3 regions of the Priestia sp. JSM ZJ58 genome follow, and region 3 is predicted to be linked to each of the others. Evidence: riboswitches for the same ligand, from Rfam matches in the RefSeq annotation. Region 3 holds a riboswitch; each other region holds the start of a gene.
The links. A riboswitch is a leader RNA that binds a small molecule or an ion and turns the genes downstream of it on or off. The one in region 3 is predicted to bind S-adenosylmethionine.
Positions count from the first base shown of each region.

Region 1: another riboswitch for S-adenosylmethionine. It lies ahead of ACH6EI_RS17460 (trans-sulfuration enzyme family protein); the one in region 3 lies ahead of ACH6EI_RS21735 (methionine ABC transporter ATP-binding protein).
Region 2: another riboswitch for S-adenosylmethionine. It lies ahead of metK (methionine adenosyltransferase); the one in region 3 lies ahead of ACH6EI_RS21735 (methionine ABC transporter ATP-binding protein).

Region 1 covers NZ_JBISEM010000001.1:3,342,909-3,347,172, reverse strand. Annotated here, with positions in the region: gene ACH6EI_RS17475 (CotH kinase family protein) at 1-228, shown strand, start outside; gene ACH6EI_RS17470 (hypothetical protein) at 371-1,462, shown strand; gene ACH6EI_RS17465 (hypothetical protein) at 1,532-2,194, shown strand; SAM riboswitch class I at 2,361-2,478, shown strand; gene ACH6EI_RS17460 (trans-sulfuration enzyme family protein) at 2,550-3,695, shown strand; gene ACH6EI_RS17455 (trans-sulfuration enzyme family protein) at 3,679-4,264, shown strand, end outside.
Region 2 covers NZ_JBISEM010000001.1:37,148-41,411, reverse strand. Annotated here, with positions in the region: gene ACH6EI_RS00220 (phosphatase PAP2 family protein) at 1-2, shown strand, start outside; gene ACH6EI_RS00215 (glycosyltransferase family 4 protein) at 21-1,166, shown strand; gene metK (methionine adenosyltransferase) at 1,198-2,400, opposite strand; SAM riboswitch class I at 2,533-2,650, opposite strand; gene pckA (phosphoenolpyruvate carboxykinase (ATP)) at 3,025-4,264, shown strand, end outside.
Region 3 covers NZ_JBISEM010000002.1:65,822-70,085, reverse strand. Annotated here, with positions in the region: gene ACH6EI_RS21760 (arsenate reductase family protein) at 98-454, shown strand; gene gcvH (glycine cleavage system protein GcvH) at 590-973, shown strand; gene ACH6EI_RS21750 (YusG family protein) at 1,053-1,298, shown strand; gene ACH6EI_RS21745 (toprim domain-containing protein) at 1,480-1,830, shown strand; gene ACH6EI_RS21740 (thioredoxin family protein) at 1,845-2,144, shown strand; SAM riboswitch class I at 2,325-2,432, shown strand; gene ACH6EI_RS21735 (methionine ABC transporter ATP-binding protein) at 2,564-3,589, shown strand; gene ACH6EI_RS21730 (methionine ABC transporter permease) at 3,582-4,250, shown strand.

The sequences.
Region 1 (4,264 bases), on a different contig from region 3:
ATTAAAAAACGATATATTCAAAAAATGAACAATGTTCTAAATAATCAATTTACGATAGAATACATGAAACCAATCATTTATCAACTGCATGAGTATATTGCTCCTTATGTATTAAAAGATCCTTACGTAAAAGATAACTTGGAGCAATTTTATAAAGAACCCGAATTTATGCTGTCTTTTATAAAAGAACGAACAGCGTATATTAAAAATAACATTTTGACTTTTTAAAAAGAGATAGATTTATAGGCAATTTATAGGCAACAGTGGATTTTGTTAATAATAGGCAAATGCAGGAAATCAATAGCTGTACATGATACGTATATATACAGTATGAATGACCAATAAGGATAATCAATAAGGAGGAAAAACAATGAGTAACTATTACTACGACCAAAATCAAGATCAAACTCAAAATGCAAATCGTAGTCGCGCTCGCAAAGTTCAACAAGCTGAAAGCACGGGCTACTCTGCCCATTTTAAACCACTAAAAGGGAGAGTAGTGACTGTATATCGCGGGGGGCCTGAATCTAAAACGGGATATTTAATTGACGTTCAATCAGATTATTTAACACTTGCTCTTGAAACAAATCAAAATAACAACCAGCAAAATAATCAGCCGGCTCAGCTTATTCCACAGCAGCAGTATACATTTATTTATTATCAGCTTGCCCATGTTAAAAGCATTACAGAGGATACGAAGTCTAATTCGGCACAAACATTTTCTGGATTTAATAGTGAAGTAGAACTTCACAGAGCTAACACATTTGCAGGTACTCTATTATTAATGAAAGATAAGCAGGTGCAAATAAATCAAGGTGGTCCAGAGAAGAAAGTGGGTAAAATCCTTGACGTATTAGGCTCATTTGAATCTGCGTATGTCGTATTATTAACAGAAGATGACGGCGTCGTTTATATCAATGTAGAGCATATAAAGAGTGTAAGTGAAGTTGTAAGCAAAAATACACCTGTTGTTCCGCAAAATCCATTATTAGTTGAAGAAACACCTGATTATATCAAAGCGAAAAGTTTTAATGAACTGTTTGAAGAGTTTTCACATAGATGGGTAGCTATTAACGGTGGAGGCCCAGAGGCTGTGGAAGGTGTATTAGTTCAAAGCCGCAGTGGAAACTTTACTCTTGTACAAAATAATCAAGTTTTACGTTTACAACCAAGACACGTAAAAACCATTGCCTTAGGATCAAAAGGATCTTTCAAGCAAAATGAAGAAAATTCTGAGCAAAATGGAGATACAAATGAAGAAGATTCTATGCAAGAGTCAACTACAGTAGATAGAACCGGAGGTCGCACGGATGGCCGTACTGGAGACCGTACCGGAAGACGTACCGGAAGACGTACAGGAGGTCGCACAGACGATCGCTCGGGAGGACGCCGTACGGGTTCACGCTCTTCAACACCAGGTGAAAAAGTTATTAAAACGAAAAATTATCGTTGGAAAGCATGACGAACTGGAACGTAAAAGGTGCTTATAAAGCACCTTTTCTATCATATAGGAAAAAGGAGGAGAATGAGAATGAGTATGAATCATTATATTGATAAAATTGTTGAAGTCGATATATCAGGGAAAACAACGTTTATAGGAAAACTTGTTGATCTCGGGTTAGATGTAATGGTTTTATATAATGGACATGATTATTTGTATATTCCTCTTTTACACATACATCGCTTGCGAGAGGTTTCAGAAGAAGATTATACACCTTTACGAACCATAGAAGAGAACTTAATAGAAGAAAGTCAGCGGATTTCTTATCGTAATATTTTACAGCAGGCAAAAGGAAAATTTATTGAAATTTATGTAACAGGAGGAAAATCATTGCATGGCTATATTACAAGCGTGCTGAATGATTATCTTGTGTTTTATTCTCCAGTATATAAAAATGTCTTTGTTTCTTTACATCATTTGAAATGGCTTACCCCTTATAGTAATGAGTTAACCCCTTATTCTTTAAGTGACAAAGAGCTCCCAGTAAGGCCTGCCTCTGCACCTTTTGTCAGAAACTTTGAAGAGCAGCTTAAAAAATATGAAAATCAACTGGTCGTATTAGATTTAGGGGATCAATCAGAAAAAATTGGCGTACTTAAAGAAGTTTCTAATAATATTGTTGAACTAATTACGGCAAATGGAGAAAGTATGTACTGGAAGTTAGCTCACGTAAAATCTGTGCACTTGCCTTAGAAAAAGAGACCTTGGTGTCGTCTCTTTTTTTATGTGCTTATCAGGACAAGTATATTGAATAAACAAATGAGATGATTTAAATTTTTTAGAAAATTATGTTGACAATAAAGAAAATCTTTATTAAAGTTAGTAACAACAAACGTTAACCACCAACAATTATATAGAACTCTTATCAAGAGTGGCGGAGGGACTGGCCCTGCGATGCCCGGCAACCATCAAATGAAACATTCATTTGAACGGTGCTAATTCCTGTGGAACATCAGTATTGTTCTAACAGATGAGAGAAATCGTGTATAAACGAACACTCTTCCATCTGTGAAGAGTGTTTTTTATTTTGAGTTAAGGAGAGAAATAGATGAAAATTGAAACTTTATTAGTTCGTTCAGGAGTAGGTCGTGACCCTTCAACAGGTTCTATTACAACACCCATTTACCAAGCATCAACATTTGCTCATCCTGCTTTAGGGCAAAGTACGGGATTTGACTATGCACGTACGGCAAACCCTACTCGTACAGCATTGGAAGAAGCAATTGCTGCTTTAGAAAAAGGCGAAGTAGGAGTAGCATTCGCTTCAGGAATGGCGGGTGTAATGGCAGTTTTAGCACTATTTAAAAACGGAGATCATTTAATTGTATCAGAGGATTTATACGGAGGAACGTACCGAGTACTAAATGAAATCTTTTCAGAGCAAGGAATTACTGTTTCGTACGTCAACACAGCCCATCTCGAGCAAGTAAAAGATGCGCTTCGTCCCAACACGAAAGCTCTATTTATTGAAACACCTACAAATCCAATGATGCACGTGACTGATTTGCCAGAAGCAATTGCGTTAGCTAAACAGCATGATTTGCTTACTATCGTTGACAATACATTCATGTCCCCTTACTATCAGCGTCCTTTAGAGCTCGGAGCAGATATTGTGATACATAGTGCAAGCAAATACATTGGGGGTCATAATGATGTAGTTGCTGGTCTTGTAGTCGCTCGATGTAGTAGCTTAGGAGAGAAAATTCGTTTTTATCAAAATGCAGCTGGGGCAATCTTAGGTCCACAGGATAGCTGGCTGTTATTGCGCGGTATTAAGACGCTAGCGCTTCGTATGGAAAAACATAACGAAAACGCACTGAAAATTGCAAATTGGCTTACTGCTCATGATCTCGTGGAAAAAGTGTATTACCCTGGTCTTGAAACACATCCGGGCTATGAAATCATGAAGAAACAAGCAACTGGATTTGGAGGCATGATTTCTTTTGCTGTCTCACACCCTAACATCGTGTCAGTACTTTTAGAAAATGTTAAAGTTATTACATTTGCAGAAAGCTTAGGAGGCGTGGAAAGTTTAATGACATTCCCAGCTCGTCAAACACACGCTGATATTCCGGAGGAAATTCGAAATCGTGTCGGAGTAACAAACTGTTTACTTCGATTATCAGTTGGAATTGAGCACGCAGATGATTTAATTAAAGATTTGAAGGAGGCATTTGATGCATACCAACAATAATAAACATAGATTTGGTACGAACTTAATTCATGCAAATACAGGAATTGACGGTCATTTTGGAGCGGTTAACGTACCTATTTATCAGGTATCTACATTTAATCAAGAAGATGAGACGAACAACGGCCGCTATGACTATTCTCGTTCAGGAAACCCAACGCGTGAGGCTTTAGAAAACACTATTGCTCAGCTAGAAAATGGATACGCTGGTTTTGCTTTTTCATCAGGTATGGCTGCTATTTCATCGGTGTTATCTATTTTTGAATCAGGAGATGAAATTTTAGTTTCACACGATACGTACGGCGGGACATATCGTGTATTAACACGACTATTTTCAAAGTTTGGTATCAAAACAACTTTTGTTGATACAACGAAGGTTGAGAAAGTAGAAGAAGCTATCACAAAAGATACGAAGGCTATTTATATCGAAAGCCCTTCAAATCCATTTTTACAGGTAACGGATATTAAAGCAGTAGCAAGTTTGGCGAAGGAGCACAATCTCCTTACAATTGTGGATAACACGTTTTTAACACCTTATCTACAGCAGCCGATTGACCTTGGTGTAAATATTG
Region 2 (4,264 bases), on a different contig from region 3:
AATTGATAGGAGGAGTACTCATGAGAATTGCTTTATTTACAGATACATTTGCTCCGGAAGTTAACGGAGCTGCTAAAACACTTTATCAATTTACTCAGTATGTCAAATCAAAGCAAATTCCCATCCAGGTATTTGCTCCTGAATTTGCTCATAATCGGTCGTTTTCAACATACGTTCACCGCTCGCCTAGCATGCCGTTTTTCCTTTATCCAAACAGCCGCTTTTCATTGCCAAACGTTCTAAAAATTAAAAAGCAGCTGCAGGAATTCAACCCTTCTCTTATTCATTTGGCCACTCCTTTTACAATGGGGCTTTGCGGCTCCTATTACGGGAAAAGATTAGGTATTCCTCTTGTCGGCTCTTATCATACCAATTTTGATGATTATTTATCTCACTATGAACTTGAAAAAATGCGTGTACCACTGCAAAAATATATGAAATGGTTTTATAAACCTGTACAAAAATTATTCGCTCCCTCCGAAGTGACCAAACAGCAGCTAGAAAAACAAGGGTTTCACAACGTAGCTATTTGGTCGCGAGGGGTAAATCACAAATTGTTCCATCCCCACTATGACCGCTTTGATATTCGTATTAAATATAATATAAAAAAACCCTACATCTTAACGTATGTAGGAAGGTTAGCTAAAGAAAAGAACGCTGATTTTTTACTAAAAATTGCCCGATCTTTACCTGATCATATCCGCCACCAAGTTCACTGGCTTATTGTGGGAGATGGTCCTTTAAAAGAACAAATGCAACAGCAAGCATCTGAGCATATGACATTTACAGGCTTTCTTGAAGGTAAGCAACTTGCTCATATCTATTCTTCATCTGATTTGTTTGTTTTCCCTTCAGAAACAGAAACGTTCGGAAATGTCGTACTGGAGTCTCTTGCTTCTGGAACTCCCGTGGTGGCAGCAAATGCAGGAGGAGTTAAACAGATGGTTCAGCACGGGCGAAACGGCTACCTTTGCAAACCTCACTCCTTAGAAGAATTCAGTTCGGCTATTACAGGTTTACTTGATGATTTGCACCAGCGGCTTCACTTTAGCCATGCAGCGAGACACTATGCTCTTACTCAATCATGGGACGCCATTTTTCAGCATTTGCTTTCAGAATATGAAGATGTCGTAGAAAAATCTGCTGAAGGTATTCAATGGGCATAAAAAAATCTCCGTTTTCACGGAGATTTTTTTATTATTTAGCTAAAGCTTGAGTTTTTAATGCTTCAGCTTTGTCTGTGAACTCCCAAGGAAGCTCCACATCTGTACGACCAAAGTGACCGTAAGCTGCTGTTTGCTTATAAATTGGGCGACGTAAATCAAGCATTTTAATGATGCCTGCTGGACGTAGGTCAAAGTTTTTGCGTACTACATCTACTAGTACTTCTTCAGAAACTTTTCCTGTACCGAATGTATCAATTGAAATAGATACTGGCTGTGCAACACCAATTGCATATGCTAGTTGTACTTCACATTTATCAGCAAGATCAGCTGCTACAATGTTTTTCGCAACATAACGAGCTGCATAAGCTGCTGAACGGTCTACTTTTGTTGCGTCCTTACCAGAGAATGCACCGCCGCCGTGACGAGCATATCCGCCGTAAGTATCAACGATAATTTTACGACCAGTTAAACCAGCATCTCCTTGAGGGCCGCCGATTACGAAACGTCCTGTTGGGTTAATGAAATACTTTGTATTTTCATCAATTAACTCATTTGGAACAACTGGATTAATTACATATTCTTTTAAGTTACGTTGAATTTGCTCTAACGTTACTTCTGGGTGATGCTGAGTTGAAATAACAATTGTATCGATGCGAACAGGTTTGTTGTTTTCATCATATTCAACTGTTACTTGTGTTTTACCATCCGGGCGAAGGTAAGGAAGAATTTCTTCTTTACGTACTTCTGTTAGACGGCGAGCAAGTTTATGAGCTAATGAAATTGGAAGAGGCATTAATTCTTTTGTTTCGTTACATGCATAACCAAACATTAACCCTTGGTCTCCAGCTCCGATTGCTTCGATTTCTTCATCGGACATTTGACCTTCACGTGCTTCTAACGCTTGGTCTACACCAGCAGCGATATCAGCTGACTGCTCGTCGATAGATGTTAATACTGCACAAGTTTCAGCATCAAATCCGTATTTTGCACGAGTATAGCCAATTCCTTTAATTGTTTCACGAACTGTTTTAGGAATATCCACGTAAGTAGAAGTTGTAATTTCACCGCTTACTAAAACTAAACCAGTTGTTACGCTTGTTTCACAAGCAACACGAGCATTTGGATCCTTTGCTAGGATAGCATCAAGAATTGAGTCAGAAATTTGGTCACAAATTTTATCGGGATGTCCCTCTGTAACAGATTCTGACGTGAACAGACGACGTTGTGTTGACATCAGTTTTCCTCCTTATAAATACGATACATTGTGATACGGTACTCATTCCCTTATTTTCATTACACGTTAAAAAATATAAAAAAACCTTTCCTTGTATCGAGGAAAGGTATCAAATTCTACATAAGCCTTTCACTCTTATCGATCAAGGTTGTGCCCTTGCATCAGGTTAGCACCTTATCGTCTACACAAAAAAATGACGATGGTTGCTGGGTTTCACAGGGCCTGTCCCTCCACCAGCTCGGGATAAGAGAGTATCCGTTCAAGGACATATAATACATGAAAAAGCGCTTCACTGTCAACAACATTCAAATGGAAATCATCTCTTTATGTTTGAATCTGTTTTAATGTAACATACTCAAATTTAAAAATAGTATACCTTATTAAGAATGATCACGAAGTTTGGTTAACAAGACAGACCAAAAAAAGGCTTTCACTTGAAATAGCTTCACTTTTTTCGCTTCTAGCACATATACATGTGTCTAAAATAGGTATAACGTACATTTTTTTATAATACACAAACATTTTTAGTTAAATAGTATAGAATAATTAAATAAATGTGTTATACTAATTATAAATTTCAAACATTAATGAATAAATAATAGCTAAAAAAGGAAGGTAGTGCACATGAGTACTGTTGATATGTCTATCGAATTAAATGGTTTGCTTCAATTAAAAACAACAAAACACCAATTATCTGTTCCACAACTTGTTGAAAAAATTCTAGCTCGACGCGAAGGAACGCTGACTTCTACAGGTGCTGTGTCAGTCGAAACCGGAAAATATACAGGCCGCTCTCCTTTGGATAAATTTATTGTAAGCGATGCTGTATCTTCAAAAACGGTTGAATGGGGACCCGTCAATCAGCCAATTTCTGCTCAGCGATTCGATGCGCTATACAAAAAAGTCTTAACCCACTTAAAGAAGCAGGATGAACTTTTTGTTTTTAATGGATATGCTGGAGCTGATAAAAAGTATCAGTTACCAATTCAAGTAGTTAATGAATTTGCATGGCACAACCTATTCGCTCAGCAGTTATTCATTCGCCCTTCAGCTGAACAAAAAACAAATGATGATGTGAAGCCGTTTACAATTGTAGCAGCTCCAACGTTCAAAGCTGACCCTGAAACAGACGGGACGAATTCGGAAACCTTCATTATTCTTTCATTAGAGCGACGCATTGTGCTAATTGGAGGAACTGAATACGCTGGTGAAATGAAAAAATCCATTTTTTCAGTGATGAACTTCTTGCTTCCTCAAAACAATATTCTATCCATGCACTGTTCTGCTAACGTAGGAGAAGAAGGTGACGTTGCATTATTCTTTGGTTTATCTGGAACGGGTAAAACAACGCTTTCTGCTGATGCAAACCGTCGTTTAATCGGAGATGACGAGCACGGTTGGTCAAGCTCTGGTGTATTTAATATTGAAGGAGGCTGCTACGCGAAGTGCATTCAGCTTTCCGAAGAAAAAGAACCGCAAATTTTTAATGCAATTCGCTTCGGCGCAGTACTGGAAAATGTAGTGTTGAATCAAAATACGAAAGTAGCAGATTACAATGATAATAGTTTAACAGAGAATACTCGTGCCGCTTATTCAATTGACTCTATTGATAATACGGTATTGCCAAGCGTTGCTGGGCACCCTACAGCTATTGTCTTTTTAACTGCTGATGCCTTCGGCGTCTTACCTCCAATCAGCAAGCTTACAAAAGAACAAGCGATGTACCATTTTCTGAGCGGATACACTAGTAAGTTAGCTGGAACAGAGCGCGGCGTAACATCGCCACAGGCTACTTTCTCTACATGCTTTGGTGAGCCTTTCTTACCTCTTGCTCCAACAACTTATGCAGAAATGCTAGGAAAGA
Region 3 (4,264 bases):
TGCGAGCTCCTTTTTGTTTAAGAAGCCTCTATCTAGGTAAATGATAAAGGATGTGTTAAAATACGAAAAAAGCTTAAAATAAAGGGTGGTTGACGAAATGTCATTATTTTTTTATTCATATCCAAAGTGCGGTACGTGCCGAAAAGCAAAGAAGTGGCTCGATGATAACGGAGTAGCATATGAAGAAATTCATATTGTAGAAAATCCGCCAACAAAAGAGCAGCTGCAAGCTTACTATCAGAACAGCGGCCTAGAATTAAAAAAATTCTTTAATACAAGCGGTAAAAAATATCGCGAGTTAGGTCTTAAAGATAAAGTAAGCAGTGCGAGTGAAGACGAACTTCTGTCTATTCTTGCTTCAGATGGCATGTTAATTAAGCGTCCGCTGCTAGCAGATGGACAAAAAGTAACGCTTGGTTTCAAAGAAGAGCAGTTTGAGGACGTGTGGAAGTAAGTTTTCAAATAGAAAATTTTTACCTTTTACGTTACACTGTTAATAGGAAGTTATTTTAGGTTGTAGAAAGTGTTCTCCACGTTGAAGGCGCTTTTTATATAAACAAATTACGATACATATTTTGGAGGGATTAAGATGAGTACACCAAAAGATTTGCGTTATTCTGAAGAGCATGAATGGGTAAAAACAGAAGGAGACGTTGTCCGCGTAGGTATTACACATTTCGCTCAAGCTGAGCTTGGAGACATCGTATTCGTTGAATTGCCAGAAGTAGGAGCAACAGTAGAAGCTGACGAGCCGTTTGGTAGCGTTGAATCAGTAAAAACAGTTTCTGAGCTTTACGCACCAATTAGCGGTGAAGTTGTAGCAGTAAACGACAACTTAGGCGATAGTCCTGAACTTGTTAATGAATCTCCATACGAAGAAGCATGGATGATTACAATCAAACCATCTGATGCTTCTCAAGTAGACAAGCTGATGACAGCAGAGCAATACGAAGAAATGACAAACGAAGGATAATACTCCTCCATAAATTGTCTTTATGAAAAGTTTTTGACTGGACACTCTATTAGTAAACAAGCTAAAGGAGTGTCTTTTTATGTTTGAAAAACAAAAAATGGACGTTACAGATCGCGTTACAGCTAAATTTCATGACGGCGGTATGAAATTATATGTTGATAAGCAGCCAATTGGTGAAGTTAGTTATGGGACAAGCGGCAATGAATACCGCTTTGAAGAAGGATATTCGCAAGAAAATAATAAGTTCTATCAATATGCGGACGTACAAAAACAAGGTGAAACGCAAAAATATACAGACTGCGACGAAGAAGCAGGATGGTGCTAAACAGTGGCAACTGCCGCTGTTTTTCTTGTTTTATGGAAATAATATGGCCTAAACTGCCTTTTAAAAGAGTTCTTTCTTGCAAATTTCTTTTAAAAAACAGGTGAACTGTGATACATTAACGAATATTGTATAGCATAAAGAAATGATGTTACTATACAACTGACGATTATGGGTGATGAAAATGGGGCTAATTGAAATTGAAAAAGTAATTATTGTCGAAGGAAAGTCAGATAAAAAGCGTATTCAAGATATCATTCGAGAACCAATTGAAATTATTTGTACAAACGGTACGATTAGTTTATCAAAGCTGGATGAAATTATTGACTGTACGTTTAACAAAGAGGTATACATACTCGTTGACTCTGATGATTCAGGGAATAAGCTGAGAAAACAATTTAAACGAGAGCTTCCGGAAGCAGAGCATCTATATATTGATAAAATGTACCGAGAAGTTGCTGCCGCCCCTAGACATCACATAGCAACAGTATTGCTGAGTGCCAATATCGATGTTAATGCAGAATTTTTAACATAAAAGGAATGAGCAACATGCAAGAATGGAGCGAAAAACAGCTGGATGATCAGTTAAAAGAAGGAGAAAGAGCCTTTATCTTTTTCCATACGCCTTTTTGCGGGACATGTCAGCTGGCAAAAAAAATGTTAACCGTGGCAGAAGCGATGCTGCCGGATGTAACCATCGGAATGAGCAATTTAAATTATATGCCTTCAAAAGCAGAATTATTTTCTATTGAAAGCGTACCTTGTTTGATTGAAGTGGAAAATGGTGAAATGGTAAAAAAACTCTACGCGTTTCATTCCATCGAGCACGTACTCGAGGAGCTTCGATAATCAAACGTTTGTTTAAAATGAAGAAGTGGAAAGAGAGCGAACCGTTGGGGCTGTTGAAATCTTGGGATATTATCCCAAGAACAAAATCTGTTGACAGCCTATCTGACACATGCTAAAATCACACTCATGAATGTTCATAAATGAATGAATATTTCCCAAAAACAAAATAATTGTTGCGAACTCTTATCAAGAGAGGTGGAGGGACTGAGCCCTGTGAAACCCGGCAACCGTCAGACTAACTGAAATGGTGCCAATTCCTGCAAAGCTATGCGCTTTGAAAGATGAGAGAAAGGATTAAATATCGAGCCTTTCTGTCATGCGCAGAGAGGCTTTTTTAATAGGGAAAATTGTTTTACGGCTTTTTCATCCTATAGGGCAACCTAACATAATTAAGTTTTTATTAAAGAAGGTGAAGAAATATGATTACATTAACAGACGTTACAAAAATTTATCAGGCCAAAAGCGGTCAAGTAACAGCTGTTGATAATGTGAATCTAACCGTTAACCAAGGTGAAATTTACGGAATTATTGGTTATAGCGGAGCGGGGAAAAGTTCTTTGATTCGCTTGCTAAACGGATTAGAAACACCAACGACAGGAACGGTCGAAGTAGCAGGTAATGATATTGGAAAAATTAAAGGCGGAAAACTCAGAAAAGCTAGACAAGAAATTAGTATGGTATTTCAGCACTTTAATATCTTGTGGTCGCGTACGGTACGAGAAAATATTGCCTTTCCGTTAGAAATAGCAGGGATTTCAAAAGAAAAAAGAATGAAACGAGTAGACGAACTTATTAAGCTAGTCGGGCTTGAAGGGCGTGAAGATGCTTATCCATCACAGCTTAGCGGGGGACAAAAGCAGCGTGTTGGGATTGCTCGAGCCCTAGCGAACAATCCAAAAGTATTGCTTTGTGATGAAGCAACATCAGCGCTTGATCCTCAAACGACAGATTCTATTTTAGATCTGTTAGTAGATATTAATGAGAAGCTAGGGTTAACCATTGTATTGATTACTCATGAAATGCACGTCATTCGTAAAATTTGTCATCGAGTAGCCGTTATGGAAAATGGGGCAGTAGTAGAAGAAGGACAAGTGCTAGAAGTATTCAGAAAACCTAAGCAGCCGATTACAAAACGATTCGTTCAACAGATTTCTGAACCAGAGGAAACGTTTGAAACGATTGAACAAGTAAAAGAGCTGTATCCAAGCGGGCAAATTATTCAGCTGACGTTTGTTGGCGGAAAAGCAGAGCAACCGCTCATTACAACGATTTTAAAACAGTTTGATGTAACGATTAATATTTTGCAAGGAAAGATTTCTCATACACAAACAGGTTCATACGGGACGTTGTTCGTTCATTTAGACGGAGAATTAACAGAAGTTGAAAAAGTCATTGCATACATTCATGAGCAGCAGGTAGAAGTGGAGGTAATGACAAATGCTTGAGAAACTATTTCCAAACGTTATTTTAGATGATTTTATTCAAGCGACAAATGAAACACTATATATGACGGCTATTTCAGTTGTAGCCACATTTGTTCTAGGTATTTTATTGGGCTTGCTTTTATTTTTAACGTCCAAAGGACAGCTTTGGCAAAACAAACCTTTATATGCCATTGTGTCGGCGGTTGTAAATATCTTTCGTTCCATTCCATTCATTATTTTAATTGTTTTACTGATTCCATTTACCAAAGCATTGGTAGGAAGTATTTTAGGCGCTAATGCAGCGTTACCGGCTTTAATTGTTGGAGCAGCACCATTTTATGCGCGTCTTGTAGAAATTGGTCTGCGTGAAATTGATAAAGGTGTTATTGAAGCTGCTAAATCAATGGGAGCCACAACAAGCACTATTATCTTTAAAGTGCTGTTACCTGAATCGCTGCCAGCTTTGATTTCCGGTTTGACAGTAACAACCATTGCGTTAGTCGGCTATACGGCAATGGCGGGTGTGATTGGAGCTGGAGGTCTTGGAAACCTTGCATATTTAGAAGGATTCCAGCGCAGTCATAATGACGTAACGCTAGCCGCTACGATCTTAATTTTGATTATTGTATTTATTATCCAACTTATTGGAGATGCGATTACTGCAAAAATTGATAAAAGATAAAGGGAGGATTATTT